2 regions of the Shewanella sp. Arc9-LZ genome follow, and region 2 is predicted to be linked to the other one. Evidence: predicted binding sites of a transcription regulator. Region 2 holds the regulator's gene; the other holds the start of a gene.

Region 1 (12,410 bases), 1.4 Mb from region 2:
GCTTCTGCCAGACAACTTTAGCTCAGGTGTTGTAGTAACCAGTATTTATGATTCAAGAGATTACCGTTTAAACGCAACAAAAGGCTGGTTATTTCAGGTTGATGCTGGATTATACCAAAATGACCAGTTCGATTCGTTTTCTACTTATAATATTGAATTAGCGAACTATATTGATTTAGGCTCGACACCGGGTTTAATCGCATGGCAAGTGCAAGGTCATCTAACCAGTGGCGATGTACCTTGGAATCTATTACCTGATCTTGGTGGCTCCGACGCGATGCGAGGTTACATTAGAGGCCGATATCGTGACGAGCAAATGATGATGGGGCAAGTTGAATATCGCTTACCAGTGTTCCAACGTTATGGCATGGTATTTTGGGGCGCTGTTGGTAGTGTGGCACCTAAAGTGAGTGAGCTAACCGATACGCTATTAACGGCCTATGGCACAGGATTTCGATTCAAAATTAAAGACAATATTAATTTACGATTTGATGTAGGGGTCGGTGAAAATGAAACTAACTTCTACCTAAATGTGAATGAAGTCTTTTAAGGCGATACTATTGATGATGACAGTAATGTCGCTAATGAAGCTTATGATGACCGGGTGTCGTAACATCCGGATATCTGCGACAGCTTATGCTGTCGACTCGAGAATGATGATCATTGTGTGTTTGGTTAGTGGCTTATTGCAGAGTAATAGTGCCTTGGCCAGTGACATTCCACACAGTTGCCAGCGAAGCTTTAATTACGCTATTTATCTCAGTGGTCTGCACACTGGTAAGATGAACCGTACTGAGAACTGGCAGGGTAAATCTGCTGTTATAACCTCAAAGAGTGAAGCCAGTATTCTAGGGGTTGGCACTCAATATCAACAACGTACTGAGTTATCGTGGTCAAATAACCGCAATGAATGGCTAACCGATAGTTTTCATCAGCAGGTAACCGGTTTTCGCTCACGAGACATGCAAGCCACTTTTTACAATAATGGCCTTGAGTCACGAGTGGATGTTGATGGCGATATTGAGAATTATACCTCAAGCCAAATACCATTAAGGGATGTAGACACCTTAGCCATTCAAATACGCGAAAACTTGCTCGGTGGCCGACGTCAATTTGCGTTAATTAGGCAAGCTTCAGATGCAATTGAACCTTATCAATTTTATGTAAAGGACGAATTAACCGCTACCATCGCGTCTTTGGGGGAGATACAACTTATTCCGGTGGAGCAAACCGGGGCCGAAGAGGTGACGTACTACTTTGCACCAAGTATGAATTATCAACTGGTGAAAGCCCATTATCATGGGATGATTTTGCAAGGTGTTATTGAGCTAGAACATTATGTTTCATCTTGCGATACCATAACGGAGAGCTAACCTTACCTCGTGATAAGCAGCAAGTTCAGTACCGTTTACTTCATTAGGCTTATTGACGCGTCAATGAGCCTAATTTTCACGGTATTATTGCCATAAATGGACACTATAGAGAATTGATTTACTCGTTATGGGCGGTGGCTGACTCATCACTATTTATGCTAGTTATTTTAGCATTAGCCATTATCTACTCTAGCCATAGCCATTATCTACACTAGCATTAGTCATTATTAGCGCGAGTCAATAATGATTAAAGGATTAATCTCGATACCTTAATATTAGCCCCGCAAGATCATCAATAGACTTTTTCGTACAAGCTATCAAGTAACAATATCCCTGCGATAAGCTCGATGGCGTTAGTTGCTGACTAACCCGATGAAATCGTGTCGTCTATGTTATATGATTTTGGCTGGTGAATATGACCCAAAATTTTTATCGAATAGGTATAATCTACTGCTGATGTTCCCATTGGAGATACCATGGCCAAGGTGATCAATAAAGCCATTTTTAGCAGTCGAATATTATCGATAAATTTGGTGACCTACCATACTCATCATCGTGTGATGACACATATCGATCCGGTACAACAAGGCCGCTATTACAAACTCAATTTTGTCTTTGTACAACCTAAAGTGGGCGGGGTGTTTCGTTGTGCCAAATGCATCATGAACTTATGGGGACGAGTATATTTATTTCGTCCAGATAAATATGAACACAGCGTGACTAAGATTGAGACTGGTAAACGTGTGTTGCTAAGTGTTGCTTTGAACATCTAGAAGGGTGTTAACGGGACCATAAGTTAACGTTCGTGGACAAGTTTAGGGTTAGCCTGTAATTGTTGGGTTAACGCAGTTGTTGGCTTATGAGTGTCATTGGTTGAAACATATTGACGTTTAGCCACCACTTGTACACCTTCAGTTGATAGTTTGAGGTTTAAATCACCCTCAGGTACACAACAACAGGGCAGACATTCATCTGATTTCAGTTCTGCTAGTGGCTCGGAGAAGTATTTGACTTCTCCTGATATCACTGTGGTTTTACACGCGCCGCAAAATCCATTACGACACTCTGAAAACACTTTTACTTTTTTCGACTCAAGCGCTTCTAATAAGCTTGAATGTTGGCCGTCAAATAAAATAACCGGCTGTCCTTTCAAGCTCACGATAGGGGCTTTTTTGAAAAAATTTTTATAGGTCAAAATCTAAAAACTCGTCGCCATCAACAGAAGAATCAATTTGACCAACAAGATAAGATGATACTTCTACTTCTTGTGGGGCAACCTGTACTGCATCACTTTCTAACCAGTTTTTCATCCACGGTAGTGGGTTTGACTGTTCATCATAAGGTTGAGGTAAGTGAACTGACTTCATCCGTTGGTTAGTAATAAACTCAACGTACTGGCATAAAATCTGTTCATTTAAGCCAATCATCGAACCGTCTTTGAATAAGTACTTGGCCCATTCTTTTTCTTGTTCCGCCGCTTTAACAAATAAGTCATACGCTTCTTGCTTACACTCAGCAGCAATTTCTCCCATTTCAGGGTCGTCTTTACCACCTTGCATCAGGGCTAAAATGTGTTGTGTGCTATTGAGGTGTAATGCTTCATCACGGGCAATTAAGCGAATGATTTTAGCGTTACCTTCCATGACCCGGCGCTCTGCAAAGGCAAACGAACAGGCAAAACTGACATAGAAGCGAATCGCTTCTAAAGCATTAACTGACATCATGCACAAATATAATGACTTTTTAAGAATACGTGAATTAACGGTGATTTCTTTACCGTTAATAACGTGCGTTCCTTCACCTAACAAGTTATTAATCTGGGTGAGGTTAATTAAGTCATCGTAATAAGCGGCAATGTCACCGGCACGCTTTAAAATTTCGTCATTTTGCACAATATCGTCAAATACCACAGATGGGTTATTAACAATATTACGAATAATGTGGGTGTACGAGCGCGAGTGAATGGTTTCAGAAAACGACCATGTTTCAATCCACGTTTCTAATTCTGGTAGCGATACCAAAGGCAAAAATGCCACATTCGGTGAACGGCCTTGAATTGAGTCGAGTAATGTTTGGTATTTTAGATTTGATAAGAAAATATGCTGTTCATGTTCAGGCAAATTACCGAAATCAATTTTGTCACGGCTGACATCAACTTCTTCTGGACGCCAGAAAAACGATAATTGCTTTTCAATTAGTTTTTCAAAGACTTCATATTTCTGTTGATCGTAGCGTGCCACATTAACCGATTGACCGAAAAACATAGGTTCTTTGGTAGAATCGTTAGGTGTTTGACAAAATGTTGAGTAAGCCATTATTTAGGTGTCCTGAAAACGCATTTTTCAAAAAGCGGGGAAGGCCCCCGCTAAATATACATAAAGTGATGATTAGATCTTACACGCACCGCCACCACAACCATCGTCTTCTTCTTCGACAGCAATAATGTCGTCAAACTGATCAGAAGCACCGTCACGAGTATTATGATAATACAATGTTTTAATGCCCAGTTTGTAGACGCTTAACAAGTCTTTTAACAATGTTTGCATCGGTACACGACCGCCTTCAAAACGGCTTGGGTCATAATTGGTGTTAGCCGAAATAGCTTGGTCGATAAACTTCTGCATTAACCCAACAAGTTGGATGTAACCATCGTTGTTTGGCATATTCCACAGTAGTTCATACTTATCTTTCAGTAATTCAAAATCAGGAACGACTTGCTTTAACTGACCATCTTTACTGGCTTTAACGCTAATTAAACCGCGTGGAGGCTCGATACCATTAGTCGCATTTGAAATTTGCGATGAGGTTTCAGACGGCATTAGCGCAGACAAGGTTGAGTTACGTAAACCGTACTGCTTAATGTCGCTACGTAAGCTTTCCCAGTCCATGTGCAATGGCTCGTCACAAATCTTGTCTAAATCACGCTTGTAGGTGTCGATAGGTAAAATACCTTTCGAATAAGTTGTCTCGTGGAATAACGGACATGCACCTTGCTCTTTTGCTAAGTTCATCGACGCTTTCAGTAAATAAAACTGAATCGCTTCAAAGGTTTTGTGAGTTAAGTTATTAGCTGAACCGTCTGAATACTTTTTACCGTTTTTAGCTAAATAGTTAGCAAAGTTAATCACCCCAATACCTAAGGTACGACGGTTCATTGAACTCGTTTGCGCGGCTTTAATTGGGTAATCTTGGTAATCAAGTAAGTTATCTAGCGCACGAACAGCTAAATCAGCTAATGGTTCAAGCTCTGATAAATCTTTAATTGCGCCTAAGTTAAGTGCTGACAAGGTACACAACGCGATTTCACCGTCTGGATCATCGATGTTTTTAAGTGGCTTAGTCGGTAAAGCAATTTCTAAACATAAGTTAGATTGCTTAATTGGCGCAACTTTAGAGTCAAACGGGCTGTGAGTATTACAGTGATCGACGTTTTGAATGTAGATACGGCCAGTAGAAGCACGTTCTTGCATCATCAATGAAAACAGTTCAACCGCTTTAATTTGTTTTTTGCGGACATTGCTGTCTTGTTCATACTGAAGGTATAAACGTTCAAACTCAACTTGGTCTTCAAAGAATGCATCGTAAAGACCGGGCACGTCTGATGGGCTGAATAGACTGATATATTCGCCTTTAATCAAACGTTGGTACATTAATTTGTTTAACTGCACACCGTAGTCAAGATGACGTACACGGTTGTCGTCAACACCACGGTTGTTTTTTAGTACTAATAGCGATTCAACTTCTAGATGCCATAAAGGATAGAAAAGAGTTGCTGCACCGCCACGTACGCCGCCTTGAGAACACGACTTCACCGCAGTTTGGAAATACTTATAAAATGGTAAACAACCGGTGTGGAATGCTTCGCCGCCACGAATAGGGCTACCAAGGGCACGAATACGACCCGCATTAATACCAATACCAGCACGTTGGCTAACGTATTTAACGATAGACGATGCAGTCGCATTGATTGAATCTAAGCTGTCATCACACTCAATCAATACACATGAGCTGAACTGACGTGTAGGGGTACGCACACCGGCCATGATTGGTGTTGGTAAAGAAATCTTAAACAGAGACGTCGCGTCATAGAAGTCTTTAATGTACTTCAAACGAATTTCTTTTGGGTAACGGGCAAACAAACATGCTGCGACTAATATGTATAAAAACTGGGCGCTTTCGTACACTTCATGGGTGACACGGTTTTGAACCAGGTATTTACCTTCAAGTTGCTTTACCGCGGCATAAGAGAAGTTCAAATCGCGCCAATGATCGATATAGGTGTCGAGTGTGTCTAATTCTTCACGGCTGTAGTCAGCCATGATATGCATGTCATATTTACCCAGTTCAACTAATTTGGTGACATGGTCATATAACGTTGGTGGTTCAAATTGACCAAACGCTTTTTTACGTAAGTGGAACACCGCTAAGCGGGCAGCCACAAATTGGTAGTCAGGTGACTCTGGAGAGATCAAGTCAGCCGCAGCTTTAATGATCGTTTCATGAATGGCTTCTGTTGGAATGCCATCAAAAAACTGCAGATGAGATCGAAGTTCTACTTCAGATACTGAGACGTTTTTTAATCCCTTGGCTGCCCAAGTGATCACGCGATGAATTTTATCTAAATCGATAGATTCACGTTCGCCACTGCGTTTAGTGACTGTCATATTGCTATTCATTGAAGAGAGGCCTTGGTTCTATATCTAATCATGTGATCTGTTGTTGGATGCAGTGCTGCTTGATTCGATCCGAACCAGTTACAAAACAATTCCATGTTAAAACAATCAACCTGATGTACTCACAACGTGGTAGTTAAACACCAGTACGTTCAGTTAGCCACTACATCCTTTGGAACGTCGTGGAGTAGTGTTTTGATTGTCAGCCACACACAAGATATGGTGTTATTTAAAATCTAAGATACAAGATAGTGAGGTTTGAGGTTTATTGCAAGCCACAATTTCATTAACTTCTTGTGGATAACTTGAGGATAAACGGCAGGGTTAGTGACAACTAACCCTAGAGCCCAAATTCATAAAGAGTTTTTGATAAATGATATTTTTTAATCCATCAAATGATAAAAATTTGATCGCTAAAATAAACAGCGATCAAAAAAAATGGACCGTTTATTGGTTGATCTTTTGTTGGTTTTGATCGGGTATAAATTGATGACTGTTAACTGTACATTTAAGCTTAATAAGACCCGTTAAACTTCACTCATGCTTTGTTCATTTACCCAAAAATTAACCCGCTAAACCGATGTCGAACATTGTCATTAATCAGTGAAAAACTGTTTAAGTGAGGCTCCGTGTTCAAATTGCTTGCCTGCTGGCCATGTGTCAGGTTTATCTGTCGCAGATAAGTAACCCCATAACGCAACGCCGCCTAACATACTGGCATTGTGGGCGGCGACTAAGTCACGTTCAGCGTCACCTAGATATAAGATACTTTGAGGAGCAATGGCAATTTGTTGTGCTGCTAGCAGCATTGGTGCGGTATGAGGTTTAGAGTGACGAGTGCTATCACCACTGATCATGGTTTTCAATTTATGAGTTAAACCAAGCTTTTCCACTAATGGCCTGGCAAATCGAGCCGGCTTATTGGTCACTACGCCATAAGGAATCGATTGGGCATCAAATAAGGATAATAGTTCGGGTAAGTCAGCGAATAAACGGCTGTTGTCACCATTGATACGGGCATAATGCTGAAGTAGTGCTTGCTGGATGGTAATTTGTACTTGTTCATCGGCATCTGGAATGGCCGTTTTAACTAAATATAAGCTGCCATGTGATGCCGCATGGCGCATCAAGTCAAGCGGTTGGACGTTAAAACCGGCTTCATCCAAGCTGAGATTCAATGCCTGTACTAAATCTGGTGCGGTATCGGCTAAGGTACCGTCTAAATCGAACAGCACTCCTTTTATATCTTGTTTATGCAAGGGCTAGCTCCTAACGAGAGAAAATAACAATAGACAGTGCAAGCCCTTTATAGCGTTATTGGCACAACATAACGCTATTGTGGTGCATTCACATTGAAATGTTGAAAAGAATCACCTGGATGATTAATCAATTTTTTGAGTGGCTATCATATAATTTACATCGACACTTTTAGTGTACTTAAACACACCCGACAATGGATTGTAGGTAATTCCCAGCGCATCTTTACACAATAAGTCGGTGTTATCGACTAATGCCATCAGTTCCGATGGGCGAATAAACTTGCTGTGATCGTGAGTACCAACTGGCAGCATTTTTAATAAATACTCTGCGCCGATAATCGTCTTTAAATACGACATCATATTACGGTTTATGGTTGAGAAAAACACAAAACCATTAGGTTTAACCATGTCACAACAGGCTTGAATAACCGATTGGGGATCGGGTACATGTTCGAGCATTTCCATGCAAGTGACCACATCATAATATTCGCGGTGGTTATCGCGATGTGCTTCGGCTGTTGTTTTGAGGTAATTAACCGTAACACCAGACTCTAAGGCATGTAGTTTTGCCACTTCAAGTGGCGCGTTGCCCATATCAATACCGTCAACGTTAGCACCTAGGCGCGCCATACTTTCTGACAAAATACCGCCACCACAGCCAACATCAAGTACTTTTTTGTCAAAAATACCCTCAGCGGTTTGGTCAATGTAGTTTAAACGCAGTGGATTAAGTAAATGTAATGGCTTGAACTCGCCATTGAGATCCCACCACGTTTGCGCCATGGCTTCAAATTTTGCGATCTCGAGTGGATCAACATTGGGTGTCGATTGTTCAGCGTGTGACATAACGTAACCTAAGTGTGTAATAAAGTATGGTCGCTATTATAGCGATAACCTTTACGAATAGTAGTCAACAATGGCTTTTGCCGTTTACGCTTGCTCATAAAACATCCATTTAAGCGAGGTAAATGGATGTTTTATGCTATCAACTGCTTAAATCATCAGCAAGTTAACGATAATTGTTGCTCAAATTTAGTCGTATATTAGCCAATGAATAAACTAAATTAGCTGAAAATATTAGCTTTTTTGTAATTTTTAAGAGTGATAGAGCATTTGGCTGGTCTTTGCTCTGGCGACATTAAATATCTGTGTTAGAATGCCAAATCACGTTTTTAAGCTAGATAATAATATGGAAGTTTTATTGTCAGCTCACTTTAGGGGAACGCGCAGTTTATGACTGATCTGGCATCATCTATTTCGCCAATTAACATCGAAGACGAACTTAAAAATTCTTACCTTGATTACGCCATGAGCGTAATTGTAGGTCGTGCATTACCTGACGTCCGTGACGGTTTAAAACCAGTTCACCGTCGAGTATTGTTCGCAATGAGCGAATTAAAAAACGATTGGAACAAACCATATAAGAAATCCGCTCGTGTCGTTGGTGACGTAATTGGTAAATATCACCCACACGGTGATACTGCTGTATACGATACAATTGTTCGTATGGCGCAACCGTTCTCGCTACGCTACACATTGATTGACGGACAAGGAAACTTTGGTTCGGTCGACGGTGACTCGGCAGCGGCGATGCGTTATACCGAAATCCGCATGCAAAAGTTGGCGCATTCATTATTAGCCGACCTTGAAAAAGAAACTGTGGATTTTGTGCCTAACTACGATGGCACCGAAATGATCCCTGCGGTGTTACCAACACGTGTACCGAACCTATTAATCAATGGTTCATCAGGTATTGCGGTTGGTATGGCCACTAACATTCCACCTCACAACTTAACAGAAGTAGTGAAAGGCTGTTTGGCGTTAATCGAAGATCCAAGTTTATCGATTGAACAGTTAATGGAATACATTCCAGGTCCAGATTTTCCAACGGCAGCTTCAATAAACGGTCGCAAAGGCATTATCGATGCTTATCACACTGGCCGTGGCCGCGCTATCATGCGCTCTAAAGCGGAAATTGAAACTGAAGAGAATGGTCGTGAACGTATTATTGTTCATGAAATTCCATATCAAGTTAACAAAGCCCGTTTGATTGAAAAAATTGCCGAGCTTGTTAAAGATAAAAAATTAGAAGGTATCAGTGGCCTACGCGATGAGTCTGATAAAGACGGTATGCGTATTGTTATTGAAATCAAACGTGGTGAAGTGGGTGAGGTTGTACTAAACAACTTATATTCTCAAACACAAATGCAGTGTTCTTTTGGTATCAACATGGTGGCATTGACTAACGGTCAGCCTAAATTGTTTAACCTTAAAGAAATGCTTGAATGTTTTATTCTTCACCGTCGTGAAGTGGTCACGCGCCGTACTGTATTTGAACTGCGTAAAGCCCGTGAACGTGCTCATGTTCTTGAAGCACTAGCCATTGCATTGGCTAACATCGACCCTATTATTGCGCTTATTAAAGCTTCACCTACACCTGCTGAAGCCAAAGCAAAATTGGTTGCACAAGGTTGGGAATTAGGCCATGTACAAGGCATGCTTGAAAAAGCTGGCGATGACGCTGCACGCCCTGAATGGTTAGAGCCTGAGTTCGGTATCCGTGACGGTCAGTACTATTTAACTGAGCAACAAGCCCAAGCGATTTTGGAATTACGTCTGCACCGTTTAACCGGTCTAGAACATGACAAGATTTTAGCTGAATATGAAGAGCTTTTAGTTCTTATTGCAGGTTTGTTATTCATTCTTCGTACTCCATCGCGTTTGATGGAAGTGATTAAAGAAGAACTAGAAGAAATACTTGAGCAATACGGTGATGAGCGTCGCACCATTATTAACGCCAACGAAATTGATATGAGTCTTGAAGACTTAATCAATGAAGAAGATGTTGTAGTGACCTTGTCTCACTTAGGTTATGCGAAATACCAAGTGCTGTCTGACTACCAAGCGCAACGTCGTGGTGGTAAAGGCAAAGCGGCAACTAAAGTAAAAGATGAAGACTTTGTTGAAAAGTTATTGGTGGCAAACACCCATGACACCATCTTGTGTTTCTCTGACTTTGGTAAGATGTACTGGCTAAAAGTGTATCAATTACCATTGGCAAGTCGTACAGCCCGTGGTCGTCCAATTGTTAACTTATTACCACTGTCTGACGGTGAGCACATTACTGCAATCCTACCAGTACGTGAATACGCAGATGATAAATTTATCATCATGGCTACCGCGCACGGAACCGTTAAGAAAACAGCATTAACAGCTTACAGTAACCCTCGTGCAAACGGCATTATTGCGGTGAACCTAAAAGACGGCGACCAATTAATTGGCGTTGATATTACTGAAGGTAGTGACGACATTATGTTGTTCTCTAATGAAGGTAAAGTGGTTCGCTTTAATGAAAAAGCGCGTGATTCTGAAACCGGTGAAGTGAAGATTGATGCTGAAACTGGCGAAGAAATTATTGCACTGCGCCCTATGGGTCGTACTGCTACCGGTGTTCGCGGTATTAAACTTGATGCTGGCCAAAAAGTGGTGTCGTTAATTGTACCTAAAGGTGACGGTGCTATTTTAACCGTAACTGAAAATGGTTACGGTAAGCGTACTGAGCTGAGTGAATACCCAGCGAAGAGCCGCGGTACTAAAGGCGTGGTATCAATTAAAGTCAGTGAACGTAATGGTGAAGTTGTTGGTGCTGTTCAAGTAGGCACATTTGACGAAATCATGTTGATCAGTAATAAAGGCACCTTAGTGCGTACTCCTGCTGAAGGCGTATCCATTATTGGTCGTAACACTCAAGGTGTGACTATCATCCGTACCGCAGAAGACGAGAAAGTCGTTGGTTTGCAGCGTATTGAAGAAATTCAAACTGAAGAGTTGTTAGACGAAGAAGGCAATGTTATTCCAGTAAGCGATGTTATTCCAGTAAGCGATGTTATCGATGCTGAAGCGACAGATGCTGAGTCAACTGACGATGTTGAATCAACAGATGCAGACGAAGCCAAAACCGGAGATGACGAACAAGAGTAATAGATTACTTTTGTTGTAGATATCCTCGAACGGGCGCCCTTATGGCGCTCGTTTTATTTTACGGAATAAATTTCATCAAAATAGGTAAATAAAGGCCTATTCATCAACCCGTAAAATACTTACTATTACGGTTAAATTGTTATTGTCTATATTGATTATTTGTCAAAGGAGTTGTCTGTGAGCGCGATTTATAATTTCTGTGCTGGACCTGCCATGTTACCTCAAGCTGTAATGCAAAAAGCACAACAGGAATTAATTGATTGGAATGGCCTAGGCGTCTCCGTGATGGAAATCAGTCATCGCAGTAAAGAGTTTATTGCGCTGACCGATCAAGCAGAGGTGACATTACGCAAGTTGATGAACATTCCTGCAAATTACCACGTGTTATTTATGCACGGTGGTGGCCGGGCTCAATTTTCTAACGTAGTGAATAACTTTCTTGGCGATAATGGTCAGGCACTGTATTTGGTCAGTGGTCAGTGGTCATCGGCAGCGGTCACTGAAGCGAAGAAATTGGTAAGCGAGCACAATATTGACAGTATCAATATTGTTGAGCAAATCAATGGGCTTCATCAGGTTAAACTGCCGCACTTAACGGCAATCGATAAAGATTATCGTTATGTGCACTATTGCTCAAATGAAACCGTAGATGGTATCGAGATTTTTGAAGAGTTAGACAGTCCATGGCCAATTGTTGCTGATTTATCATCGACCATCATGTCGCATGAAATTGATGTCAGCAAGTACGGTCTTATTTATGCCGGCGCGCAAAAGAACATTGGTCCATCAGGCTTGTCGATTGTCATTGTGCGTGACGATATGCTTAAACTGCCTAGTCTGCCGCAATCATCAGTAATGGATTATCGCGTTGCCGTTGAGTATGGTTCTATGTTTAATACGCCGCCAACGTTTGCTTGGTATTTAGCCTCGGAAGTGTTTGCGTGGTTAGCCGCAAATGGCGGCATAAGTGCGATGGCTGAAGTGAACCAACAAAAAGCTGCGTTACTGTATGCTTGTATCGATAGCAACCCGTTTTATAAAAACGGTGTAGCACCACAAAACCGCTCACGCATGAACGTCACCTTTCAACTAGTGAATGATGCCTTAGACAGTGAGTTTTTAGC
Region 2 (12,410 bases):
CCTAAGCTGTATGCCGCCATAAATGCGGCAATTAATGATACTGGTACTGTGACTGCAGGAATGAGTGTTGCCCGTACTTGACCGATAAAAATGTACAGCACAAGAATAACCAATACCCCAGTAATGAATAGGGTGTTGTAAACCTCATTAATCGAGCGCGCAATAAACACATTGGCATCATAATCGACAACCAACTGCGTTCCTTTTGGCAGAAAACTCTGCACTTTGTCGACTTCTTGTTGTACTTGCAGTGATATGTCTAATGGATTGGCATCAGATTGCGGCACTATGCCTAGGCTTAGGTTAACGATGCCGTTACTTTTAAAGGTCGAGTTTTCATTTTCTGCCCCAATGAACACGCTAGCGACATCTTTAAGATAAATAGGCGTGCCATCGTCAGCAGTGTGGACAACTAAATAGTTGAAGTCTTCTGGGCTGTAATATAGCCGTTTTGTTCTGACTGACATGACGGTGGTGTCGTTACGGACTTCGCCACCGGGTGTTTCAAGATTTTCGGTATTTAACGCACTAATAATGTCGTTGGTAGTTACATTTCTACCGGCCATTAATTGCGGTTTTAGTTGTACATACATGACTTTGTATAAGCCACCAGAAATATTGACTGAGCTCACCCCAGTAATTAAGCTAAATCTGTCCTCTAATACCCGCTGGGCGTAATCAGTGAGTTGAGTACGATCCATATTTTCAGAGCTTAAGTTGACGTAAATCGACGGCTCACCAGTACCATTATCTTTAGATACAATCGGATCATCAGCTTCATCGGGTAAGCGACGTTGTGCTTTGGCAACGGCATCTCGTACGTCACTGACGCCTTCGGTTAAGTCCCAACCTAGTTCGAATTCGATTGAAATACGTGACATGCCATTTCGAGTGGTTGAGGTAATTTCATCAATACCGCTGATGCCAGTTAATTCATCTTCAAGGCTCTTAGTGATTTTACTTTCCATAATAGTGGCAGATGCACCGCTATAAGTGGTCATGACGGTCACTACCGGATTTTGTACGTCGGGCATTTCTCTAACCGACAGTTTAGAGAACGACACTAAGCCAAAAACACACAGTAATAAACTTAATACAATCGCAACTACAGGGCGCTTTACCGCCGTATCACTTAGCCACATTATTGTTGCTCCTGTTTAACAGGGCTTGTTTGAGCTTGCTTAGCTAAGTCTTTTACTTTGACACCATCACGCATATTTACCAGCCCTTGAACGACGATGTGGTCGCCGATGTTTATGCCAGATTCCAGTAACACTTGATCGTCAATTCTGGCGCCTAACATCACTTCGGTGCGTGTGGCGATATTGTCCTGGTTGATTACGTAGACATAACGTTTGGTACCAGAATATTCAAGTGCTTGTACCGGAACAATAGGGGAAGACACGCTTGGAAATACCAGTGTCGCTGACATCATCATACCGGGCTTTAATTGACCCTTTTGATTATCAAACTGACTGCGAATATTGAGATTGAGTGTTTGTGAATTGACGCGTGGATCAATAGCGATAATCTTGCCAGTAAAAATGGTTTTATTCCATGCTCTGCTGGAAGCGTTTACCGACATTCCTGTACTTAACAAAGAGAGATAATGCTCCGGCACTTGTAAATCGAGCTGTAACACGGATAAATCATCAAGTGATAATAGTGACTCATTGATACTGACCATCTTGCCGCGACTGAAGTTAACCAAACCAGTGTTTCCGGAAAATGGCGCGGCTAGAGTATGGTAATCCAGATCTGTTTTGGCTGATTCAAGGCGAGCGAAAGCAATATCAACACTGGACTTTTGAGCTTCTATTTCTGTTTGAGTGATGGCGTTAACGTGAATCAACTTGTTAAACTCATTAAGCTTACGCACTTCATCTTGATAATAGGCTTGCGCTTCGGTTACGCTGGCTTTTGCTTTGCGGTTATCAAGTGTCAGTAGTGCTTGGCCTTTATTGACGTATTGGTTAGATGTGACTGCTATGCTGTCTATTTTTCCTGCGACTTGTGGCGCGATCATTACCGAGTGAGTTGCCGCCAGTTTTCCTATTAAGGTAATTGATTGCGAAAGCTCATGTTGTTCAACGGTGGCGGTGACGACAGGAACCACTTTTTCAGCGCGAGGAGGTGTGGGCGCGGCAACACCATTGGAAATAAACCCAACATATCCCATCATCAATACGGTAGTCGAAAAAAGACATTGGCTAAGTTTTTTGATCATTTAAGTACACATCTCTATAAGCAATAATTGATGATGTCGTTACAAGACGACATTGGCTAACGACTAGCCCGTGATTGATGCAAGCTTATTGTAATTATATTTGCTTAACCAAGCGTAAAGTAATGTAAATCTTTTAATTTTCTTTGTAACAAGGCGCATATCAATAGTGGGTTTTGATGATGCTATAGCAACAAAAAAGCCATATCCGAAGATATGGCTTTGATTTATGTCAGCCAGGCTGAACAAATAGTTATGTTAAAACACTGGTTGAAACATTACTTCTCGATAGGCTCGTTAGTAAATTCAATGTTTTGCTTTTTATTGACAGGTGTAACACCCATAAAGTATTCATAACCTTTATCTGATGATTTCTTTTTGGCATCATCATCACTTAACTTAATACTGGTTTGGTCTGAAAATAAGGTGTATTTAGCCTTAGTTTTTTGGACTACAGGCTGCGGTTTAGCTGATGGTTTAAGAATGCCTTTTGGGACTTCTGCTGTCACTGCTTTAGCTTGGTTGCTGGCTTTGTTAGACGAAGCAACATTGGCAAATTTATAATTAAATACACCATTGCCTTCAACATTTTCGACGCTTGATTTATCTTGATTTTGGTAAGACGCTAAAATGCCGTGTTTCCCTAAAGGGATCTCGTGAAAAAGTTTTTTACCCGTGCCTACTTTGGTGCCATTGATATACCAATCTGCTGGTACGTTACTGATTAAGGTAACCATCGCCGACTTAAGGCCTAATTCTTCATTTAACATTGAGTCAATTTTATCGTTATAAGAAGGCTTAAAGTTCATTGCCACTTTATAATGCAAATCGCCTCTCATATTCATATTGGCGTCGATAACTTCATATGACAATAAAACACTTTTGTCATTTAAAAACGGCGACTCATTACGAGTATTGGATAAAATGCTGCTTTTAGACTCTTTCAAACAATCTGCGATAGTTTGATATTTTGAACACTCAGTCGAACCATTAATATTGACTGGCAGTGTGCTGCTTGATTTAGATAAATCTGCAATTAAACGATTAGTAATATCAGTTTTGAGTTTAAATAGTTGCTGACTTTTAGCGGCACGTTTTTTATTTATCGCCTCATATTCAGTTAATATTTCAACTTTTTCAGTTTCAAGGCGTTTACTGTCTTCTTCTGCCTTTAGGGTTAATTCATCGACTAAATTGACAGACTCTTCAATTTGTTTATAGGTTTCTGGAAGCCCTGTTTTAGCCCGAATAACCTTAGGTAATTCTGTAATAAGCTCATCGTAGCGCTGCTGTTCTGAAACAATTGTTTTTTTCAGACCTTCAACGTCATAGGCTTTTTTATTAAGCTGTGAGAATTTGTCATTAACAGTGATTAGCAGAGAATCGATATCGTATTGATTTTCAATTTTATTGAGAGTCTGCTTTTCTGATGTGGTAATGACTTCGAGTGCCGCAAATGAGTTGCTTGCGTATAAGCACAATAAAGCAAGGCTAATTGAACCGTATCTCACTGATATCTCCATTAAATTTCTCTACAAGCTGGAACCATCGACACTCTGTATTGCGCTGAGTGTAATCAGCAAAGAGTAAAATAATCCGTTAATAATTTATAATACTGAAGTTATTTTGGCTTTACAAACAGATTGTGGTGCATTGCTCACAATAAATTGACAAATTTTTGACACTTGTCGAGATTTCGATCGTTAGTTTTGTAATAACCTTTTAAATAATGGCTAATATAATAAAGCAGAGCGCTGAGGCTCTGCTTTATTATTCAACACTTTATTGCAGACGAATTATTTATTTAAACGCTTGTATTTTAATCGATGCGGTTCTACTACATCGGTGCCTAAGGTGGCTTTTAACCAAGTTGAGTACTCAGTATAGTTACCTTCATAGAAGCTCACTTTACCTTCATCACGGTAATCCAAAATATGGGTCGCAATACGGTCAAGGAACCAACGGTCATGGGAAATAACCATTGCACAACCAGGGAACTCTAATAACGCTTCCTCTAACGCTCGTAAAGTTTCAACGTCCAAGTCGTTGGTGGGTTCGTCGAGTAATAATACGTTGCCACCGGCTTGTAATAACTTAGCTAAGTGAACTCGGTTGCGCTCACCCCCCGATAATGAACCAATTATTTTCTGCTGATCGCCACCACGGAAGTTAAAGCGGCCTACGTAAGCACGGCTAGAAATTTCAGTGTTGTTGATGCGCATAATATCTTGGCCGCCTGAAATTTCTTGCCACACGGTGTTTTTGTCATTCATCGAATCACGGAACTGATCAACCGACGCAATTTGAACCGAATCACCGACAGAAATAGAGCCACTGTCTGGTTGTTCCTCGCCTGAGATCATTTTGAATAAGGTTGACTTACCCGCACCGTTAGCACCAATAATGCCGACGATAGCGCCCTTAGGAACCGTGAATGTCAAATCATCAATCAGTACGCGGTCACCATATGACTTGGTTAAATTAGTCACTTCAATGACTTTGTCGCCTAAACGAGGCCCTGGTGGAATAAACAGTTCATTGGTCTCGTTACGCTTTTGGTAATCGTTGGTGTTCAATTCTTCAAAGCGAGCCATACGGGCTTTACCTTTTGATTGACGACCTTTAGCACCTTGGCGTACCCACTCTAATTCTTTAGCAATGGTTTTTTGGCGGGCGCTTTCTGTGGACGATTCTTGGGACAAGCGCGCATCTTTTTGTTCAAGCCAAGATGAATAGTTACCTTCCCATGGAATACCTTCACCGCGGTCAAGTTCTAAAATCCAGCCAGCAGCATTATCTAAGAAGTAACGATCGTGGGTAATCGCCACCACGGTGCCGTTATATTCTTGTAAAAAGTGCTCTAACCACGCCACTGACTCTGCATCCAAATGGTTGGTTGGTTCGTCGAGTAATAGCATTTCCGGTTTTTCAAGCAATAAGCGACAAATGGCCACTCGGCGTCGTTCACCACCAGAGAGTACGGCAATTTTCTCATCCCAATCGGGCAGACGTAATGCGTTAGCTGCACGTTCAAGAATATGATCAAGATTATGCGCATCTTGAGATTGGATGATGGCTTCTAATTCGCCTTGCTCTTTTGCAAGTGCGTCGAAGTCTGCATCGGGCTCAGCATAAGCAGAATAGACCTCGTCTAAGCGTATTAGTGCATTTTTAGCTTCGCTTAGGGCTTCTTCGACGGCTTCGCGCACAGTTTGTTGTTCGTTTAAGCGCGGCTCCTGCGGTAAGTAGCCAATTTTTAACCCAGGCATTGGGCGTGCTTCACCTTCAATTTCGGTATCTATTCCCGCCATGATGCGCAGCAATGTTGATTTACCCGAACCGTTTAACCCGAGCACACCAATCTTAGCGCCAGGAAAGAAGCTTAATGAAATGTCTTTTAATATTTGCTTTTTGGGTGGGACAATTTTACCCACACGAAGCATGCTGTATACAAATTGAGCCATAATTATACTGTCTAATTGTCAACAAAGATGGTGATAATTCTACTGTATTATGTGCTGAACTCAACAGGCAATTGTGTGATTTTATCTAGCGTGCTTTTTAGACTCAATTCGCTAAACAATCTGCTAGCTTGGTGTTATCAACATGAATCGTTTTGTATTCAGAACACAGTGAATTTCATGTTGTTTGTACTGTAAATCATTATCGTTGCAGAGTAGAATACCGCGCAACCCTACTATATAGATAATGATGTTGGAGCTACCATGTTGAAGAAAGCGATGAATATTGCGGATTATGATCCAGAATTATTTAAAGCCATTGAAGATGAAACTTGTCGTCAAGAAGAACACATTGAATTGATTGCATCTGAAAACTATACCAGTCCACGTGTGATGGAAGCGCAAGGTTCTCAGTTAACTAACAAGTATGCTGAAGGTTATCCAGGCAAGCGTTATTATGGTGGGTGCGAATACGTTGATGTTGTTGAAACATTGGCTATTGAACGCGCAAAAGAATTATTTGGTGCAACTTATGCCAACGTACAGCCTCATTCAGGCTCACAAGCAAACAGCGCAGTGTTTATGGCGTTGTTACAACCTGGTGATACTGTTTTAGGGATGAACCTTGCTCATGGTGGTCATTTGACCCATGGTTCACCAGTGAATTTTTCAGGCAAGCTTTACAACATCATTCCTTACGGTATCGATGAAGCTGGCAAAATTGATTATGACGAAATGGAACGTTTAGCCATTGAGCACAAGCCTAAGATGATGATCGGCGGTTTTTCGGCATTTTCAGGCATAGTCGATTGGGCTAAAATGCGTGAGATTGCCGATAAAGTTGGTGCTTATTTGCTTGTTGATATGGCTCACGTTGCAGGCTTAGTGGCTGCAGGTGTTTATCCAACCCCTGTCCCACATGCACATGTGGTCACCTCAACAACTCATAAAACATTAGCGGGTCCACGTGGCGGGATTATTATCTCTGCTGCCGATGATGAAGTGTTGTATAAAAAGTTGAACTCAGCGGTATTCCCTGGTGGCCAAGGTGGCCCTTTAATGCATGTAATCGCAGGTAAAGCGGTTGCATTTAAAGAGGCATTAGAGCCAGAGTTTAAGGTATACCAGCAGCAAGTTGTTAAAAACGCTAAAGCTATGGTTGAAGTGTTTTTAGCTCGCGGTTACAAAATTGTTTCTGGCGGTACAGAAAACCATTTAATGTTGGTTGATTTAATTGGTCGTGATTTAACCGGTAAAGAAGCTGATGCTGCATTGGGCAATGCCAACATTACCGTCAACAAAAACTCAGTACCTGATGATCCACGTTCACCGTTTGTCACCTCTGGTGTTCGTATTGGAACGCCAGCAATTACTCGTCGTGGTTTTAAAGAAGCAGAAGCGAAAGAATTGACCGGTTGGATTTGTGACATTCTTGATGATGCATCTAACGCCGAAGTGGCTGAACGAGTGAAAGGTCAAGTGTTGGCATTATGTGCCCGATTCCCTGTATACGGTTAATCGTCACTTGATGCCTGTTGAAAAGGTTTAGGTTAACCTTGCTCAACAAATAGGATAAACTTTAATGGCCGCTAATTGTTAGCGGCCATTTTGTTTTTTTCTGCAGGAGGTTCAATGCATTGCCCTTTTTGTAGCGCGACCGATACCAAAGTTATAGATTCTCGATTAGTGGCTGATGGTCACCAAGTACGTCGCCGCCGGGAATGTACCGAATGTCATGAACGTTTCACCACGTTTGAAGGCGCAGAGTTAGTCATGCCTAGAGTCATCAAACGTGACGGCACTCGACAACCATTCGATGAAGAAAAATTGCGTGGCGGCATGCTACGTGCGGTCGAAAAACGCCCGGTCTCAATTGATGAAATTGAACAAGCATTGACTAAAATCAAATCAACACTGCGCGCGACAGGTGAGCGTGAGGTGAATTCTGAAATGATTGGTAATCTGATGATGGAACAATTGATGAGCCTTGATAAAGTGGCATATATCCGCTTTGCATCGGTTTATCGCGCATTTGAAGATGTATCCCAATTTGGTGAAGCCATTGCTAAATTGCAAAAGTAATGCTGCTTAATAATATCTGTTTTAATGGTTTTAATGGTTTTAATGGCATTTAAGCAATAAGAGATTATCTCCCATGTCTAACTGGTCCACCTTTGACACCCAAATGATGAGCCGTGCCATCGCGCTTGCCGAGAAAGGCCGTTATACCACTCGGCCAAATCCTTGTGTCGGTTGTGTCATTGTTTATCAGAATAAGATTATTGGTGAGGGTTATCATCAACGTGCTGGCCAAGGACATGCCGAAGTTAATGCGCTGAAAATGGTGCATGATAATGGCTTGTCTGCTGAAGGTGCCACGGCGTATGTCACTCTTGAACCTTGCAGTCATTATGGCCGCACACCACCTTGTGCTTTAGGCTTAATTAATGCCAAAGTTGCCAGAGTTGTGGTATCGGTGACCGATGCAAATCCACAAGTGTCTGGTCGCGGTATAACCCTGTTACGTGAGGCTGGTATTAACGTTGATGTTGGATTGCTCAGCGAACAAGCCTATGACCTTAATCTGGGTTTTATGAAGCGGATGAAAACAGGACTTCCTTGGATAACGGTAAAGATAGCAGCCAGTTTAGATGGTAAAACGGCTCTGTCTAATGGCGTGTCGAAGTGGATTACTGGCAGTGCAGCAAGAGCTGATGTGCAAAAATACCGCGCTAGCCATTGTGCATTAATCACTGGTGTTGAAACCATTCTTGTCGATGACCCAAGCCTTAATGTGCGCTATGAGGCGTTAGGTGAGTTAACCACTCGCCATACAAAAGATGAAATCTTCCAACCTCTAAGGGTTGTGCTCGACAGTCGCGCAAGATTAACAGCAACACAGCAATTATTTTCAATTCAAAGTCCTATTTTACTGGTTTCTGGCTGTCATTATCCCGAAAGCACCAAAGCTGCATTTCCAGATCACGTATCATTTCTTCAGTTAACGTGTGACTCGTCAGGCAGAATCCCATTGTTAGCTTTGCTAACATATTTAGGTCAGCATACTAATTCTGTTTTAGTTGAAGCCGGTGCTACCTTAGCCGGAGCATTTGTCGCCCAAGGGCTCGTTGATGATATTGTGCTTTACCAGGCGCCTAAACTATTAGGTAGCCACGGACGTAATATGTTGCAGTTACCTAATTACAGTACAATGGAGCAAACGCCGGCACTGCAATTAATTGATGAACGCAACGTTGGACAAGATAAGCGTTATATCCTCAGATATAATCAACCCTATTAATGTGCGTGTTGTTCAGTCCAAAACCTGAACAACAGCAAAGTTTAACTGCAAAAAGTGAGTATTATGTTTACTGGAATAATCGAAGCCCTTGGCACATTACGTAAAATTGATCGCAAAGGTAACGATATCCGCTTAACAGTTGCCAGCGGTAAGCTGGATTTAACGGATGTAAAGCTAGGTGACAGTATAGCAACCAATGGCGTGTGTTTGACCGTTGTTGAGCGTTTAGGTGATGGTTACGTTGCTGATATATCAGCTGAAACCGTTGACTTAACTGGCTTTAGTCGTTATCAGGTCGGTCAAAAGGTTAATCTTGAGAAAGCGGTTACGGCAACCACTCGATTAGGTGGACACATGGTAAGTGGACACGTCGACGGCATTGCAAAAGTTGAGCAATGCGCTTACAGAGGTAAATCACTAGAGTTTTGGTTATCGGTACCGGCCCAATTAAGTCGCTATATTGCTCACAAAGGTTCGATCACCATCGATGGTGTGAGCCTGACTGTTAATGAAGTCGATGGTGCTCGTTTTAGATTAACGATTGTACCTCACACTGCAGGTGAAACCACGCTGGTGGATTTAAAAGTAGGCGATAGTGTCAATATCGAAGTCGATTTAATCGCGCGTTATTTAGAACGTTTAATGCAACCGGAAACTAACCATGTGCAGCCTGCATCGGGCGTGACCATGGAGTTACTCGCTAAATCAGGTTTTTTACGTTAATCGCGACAGTAAAATACCATTTGTACCCTATACATAATATGCAATACCAATAGATTTAATGCCTAAGGTTTAAATCAAACACTTACTAAATAAAGGTCTGACAATGGCGCTACATAGCATAGAAGAAATCATTGAAGATATTCGTCAAGGTAAGATGGTTATCTTGATGGATGATGAAGACAGAGAGAATGAAGGTGATTTGATCATGGCCGCTGATAAAGTGACGCCAGCAGCAATCAATTTCATGGCAACCTATGGCCGTGGATTAATTTGCCAAACAATGACCAAAGAGCGTTGTCAGCAGCTTAATTTGCCTTTAATGGTTACCAATAATAATGCCCAGTTTTCGACTAATTTTACCGTATCAATTGAAGCAGCGACCGGAGTCACAACAGGTATTTCTGCTCATGACCGTGCAGTGACCGTACAAGCTGCCGTTGCCAAAGACGCCAAAGCCTCTGATTTAGTGCAACCTGGACATATTTTTCCGTTGATGGCACAAGAGGGCGGAGTATTAACCCGCGCTGGCCACACTGAAGCGGGTTGCGATTTAGCGCGCTTAGCTGGCTGTGAACCTTCAGGCGTCATTGTTGAGATTTTAAACGAAGATGGCACCATGGCGCGCTGTCCAGACTTAGAAAAATTCAGTGAAAAACATGGGATTAAAATCGGTACTATTGCCGATTTAATCGAATACCGTAACACTAACGAAACTACTGTTGTACGTGAAGCTCAGTGTAAATTACCCACTCGTTTTGGTGAATTTACTATGGTGACGTTTAGAGACACTATCGATAATCAATTACACTACGCCTTGGTTAAAGATGAAGTAAAACCGAATTGTTTGGTGCGTGTGCATTTGCAAAACACCTTTAATGATTTGCTGCATTCTGAACGTGATCAAAAGCGCAGTTGGCCATTAGAAAAAGCCATGGAGCGGATTGCTTCCGAAGGTGGCGTTTTAGTACTACTGGGTAATGATGAACATACAAGTAATTTATTGGCCAAAGTAAAAGCCTTTGAAGCTGAAGATAATGGTCAATCTCCTGCGCCAGCAATGTGGCAAGGAACATCTCGTCGTGTTGGCGTAGGCTCACAAATTCTGTCGAGTTTAGGTGTCAGCACTATGCGTTTACTCAGTTCGCCAAAACGTTATCATTCACTGTCTGGTTTTGGTTTAGAAGTGACTGATTATATAGCTGAATAATTTTGGCTTGTGGTAAATTTAACAAATTCATTAATTGCATAGCGCTCAGGGCTTTTGGCTGTGATATCATAACGCCTCTTTTTGCCCCGAGCTGGGTGCTTTAGCTAATTTAGGTAAGATAGAATGAACGTAGTTCAAGGTAATATCGAAGCGAAAAATGCCAAAGTGGCGATCGTAATATCGCGATTCAATAGCTTTTTAGTTGAAAGTCTGCTTGATGGTGCAATAGACACATTAAAGCGTTTCGGCCAGGTCAGTGACGACAACATTACTGTTGTTCGCGTACCTGGTGCAGTTGAATTACCGCTTGCAGCAAAACGTGTTGCAGCAAGTGGAAAGTTTGACGGTATCATTGCATTAGGTGCTGTCATTCGTGGCGGTACACCTCATTTTGAATTTGTTGCTGGTGAATGTAACAAAGGTCTTGCACAAGTTGCATTAGAGTATGATCTTCCTGTTTCATTCGGTGTATTAACTACTGATACCATTGAGCAAGCTATTGAGCGCTCGGGTACTAAAGCAGGCAATAAAGGTGGCGAAGCAGCCCTTAGTTTGCTTGAAATGGTTAATGTACTGCAACAACTAGAACAACAGCTGTAATAGTAGGAAAAGTATGAAACCTTCAGAGCGCCGTAAGGCCCGCCGTTTAGCCGTTCAAGCCATTTATTCATGGCAGTTAAGTAAAAACAAAGTTGCTGACGTAGAACATGAGTTTTTAACTGAACAGAACACTGACGGTGTTGATGTCGCTTATTTTCGTGAGTTGTTAACTGGTGTAGCATCAAAAACATCGCAAATTGATGAGCTGTTAAAGCCGCATCTTGATCGTAATTTTGAAGAAGTGTCACCAGTAGAAAAAGCCATTGTGCGTCTGGCAACTTATGAGTTGACCTTCCGTAAAGATGTGCCGTTTAAAGTGGCGATTAACGAAGGTATCGAGTTAGCGAAAGCGTTTGGTGCTGAAGATAGTCACAAATTTGTCAACGGCTTGCTTGATAAGTTAGTGAAGCATAAGTAACACCAGAACGGTATCTTCGGATACCGTTTTCATTTGTTATTAATTGTTTCAAAATTGAGGTGGACGGTTTACCGTACCAGACTGAATGTGAAAGAATTCCAACTCATTGAACATTACTTCCGCAATAAAGGCCTAAAAAGGCGCGATGTAGAGTTAAGCATCGGCGATGACTGTGCGTTAGTGAATCCTGCCGACAATAAATCGATAGCGATTTCTTGTGATACCCTCGTTGAAAATGTCCACTTTTTAGCAAGCATTCCTGCTCATGCTTTAGGTTATAAATCGTTAGCGGTTAACCTTTCTGACCTCGCCGCCATGGGAGCTGAACCAGCCTGGTTTACCTTAGCACTGACGCTCCCCAATGTTGACCAGCCTTGGTTAGCACATTTTAGTGAAGGCCTGTTCGAGATTGCAGAATATTATGGTATTGCCTTAATTGGTGGTGATACTACCCGTGGACCTCGCAGTATCAGTAT

The links. The regulator NrdR, encoded in region 2, represses ribonucleotide reductase genes. The targets are predictions, from matches to a motif close to AAACACNANATNTNGTGTTT.
Region 1: a site for NrdR is predicted at 6,255-6,274, ahead of nrdA (class 1a ribonucleoside-diphosphate reductase subunit alpha). Genes of this name have one in related genera too.

The regions. Positions count from the first base shown of each region.
Region 1 is NZ_CP048031.1:2,639,278-2,651,687, reverse strand. Features, by position in the region: gene GUY17_RS11370 (BamA/TamA family outer membrane protein) at 1-550, shown strand, start outside; gene GUY17_RS11365 (hypothetical protein) at 564-1,373, shown strand; gene GUY17_RS11360 (2OG-Fe(II) oxygenase) at 1,850-2,146, shown strand; gene yfaE (class I ribonucleotide reductase maintenance protein YfaE) at 2,170-2,568, opposite strand; gene nrdB (class Ia ribonucleoside-diphosphate reductase subunit beta) at 2,558-3,688, opposite strand; gene nrdA (class 1a ribonucleoside-diphosphate reductase subunit alpha) at 3,761-6,049, opposite strand; gene GUY17_RS11340 (HAD family hydrolase) at 6,643-7,305, opposite strand; gene ubiG (bifunctional 2-polyprenyl-6-hydroxyphenol methylase/3-demethylubiquinol 3-O-methyltransferase UbiG) at 7,429-8,151, opposite strand; gene gyrA (DNA gyrase subunit A) at 8,539-11,286, shown strand; gene serC (3-phosphoserine/phosphohydroxythreonine transaminase) at 11,464-12,410, shown strand, end outside.
Region 2 is NZ_CP048031.1:1,277,001-1,289,410, forward strand. Features, by position in the region: gene GUY17_RS05505 (multidrug efflux RND transporter permease subunit) at 1-1,142, opposite strand, end outside; gene GUY17_RS05510 (efflux RND transporter periplasmic adaptor subunit) at 1,142-2,179, opposite strand; gene GUY17_RS05515 (hypothetical protein) at 2,503-3,735, opposite strand; gene ettA (energy-dependent translational throttle protein EttA) at 4,021-5,688, opposite strand; gene glyA (serine hydroxymethyltransferase) at 5,950-7,203, shown strand; gene nrdR (transcriptional regulator NrdR) at 7,318-7,767, shown strand; gene ribD (bifunctional diaminohydroxyphosphoribosylaminopyrimidine deaminase/5-amino-6-(5-phosphoribosylamino)uracil reductase RibD) at 7,841-8,986, shown strand; gene GUY17_RS05540 (riboflavin synthase) at 9,050-9,709, shown strand; gene ribBA (bifunctional 3,4-dihydroxy-2-butanone-4-phosphate synthase/GTP cyclohydrolase II) at 9,813-10,916, shown strand; gene ribE (6,7-dimethyl-8-ribityllumazine synthase) at 11,040-11,516, shown strand; gene nusB (transcription antitermination factor NusB) at 11,530-11,934, shown strand; gene thiL (thiamine-phosphate kinase) at 12,022-12,410, shown strand, end outside.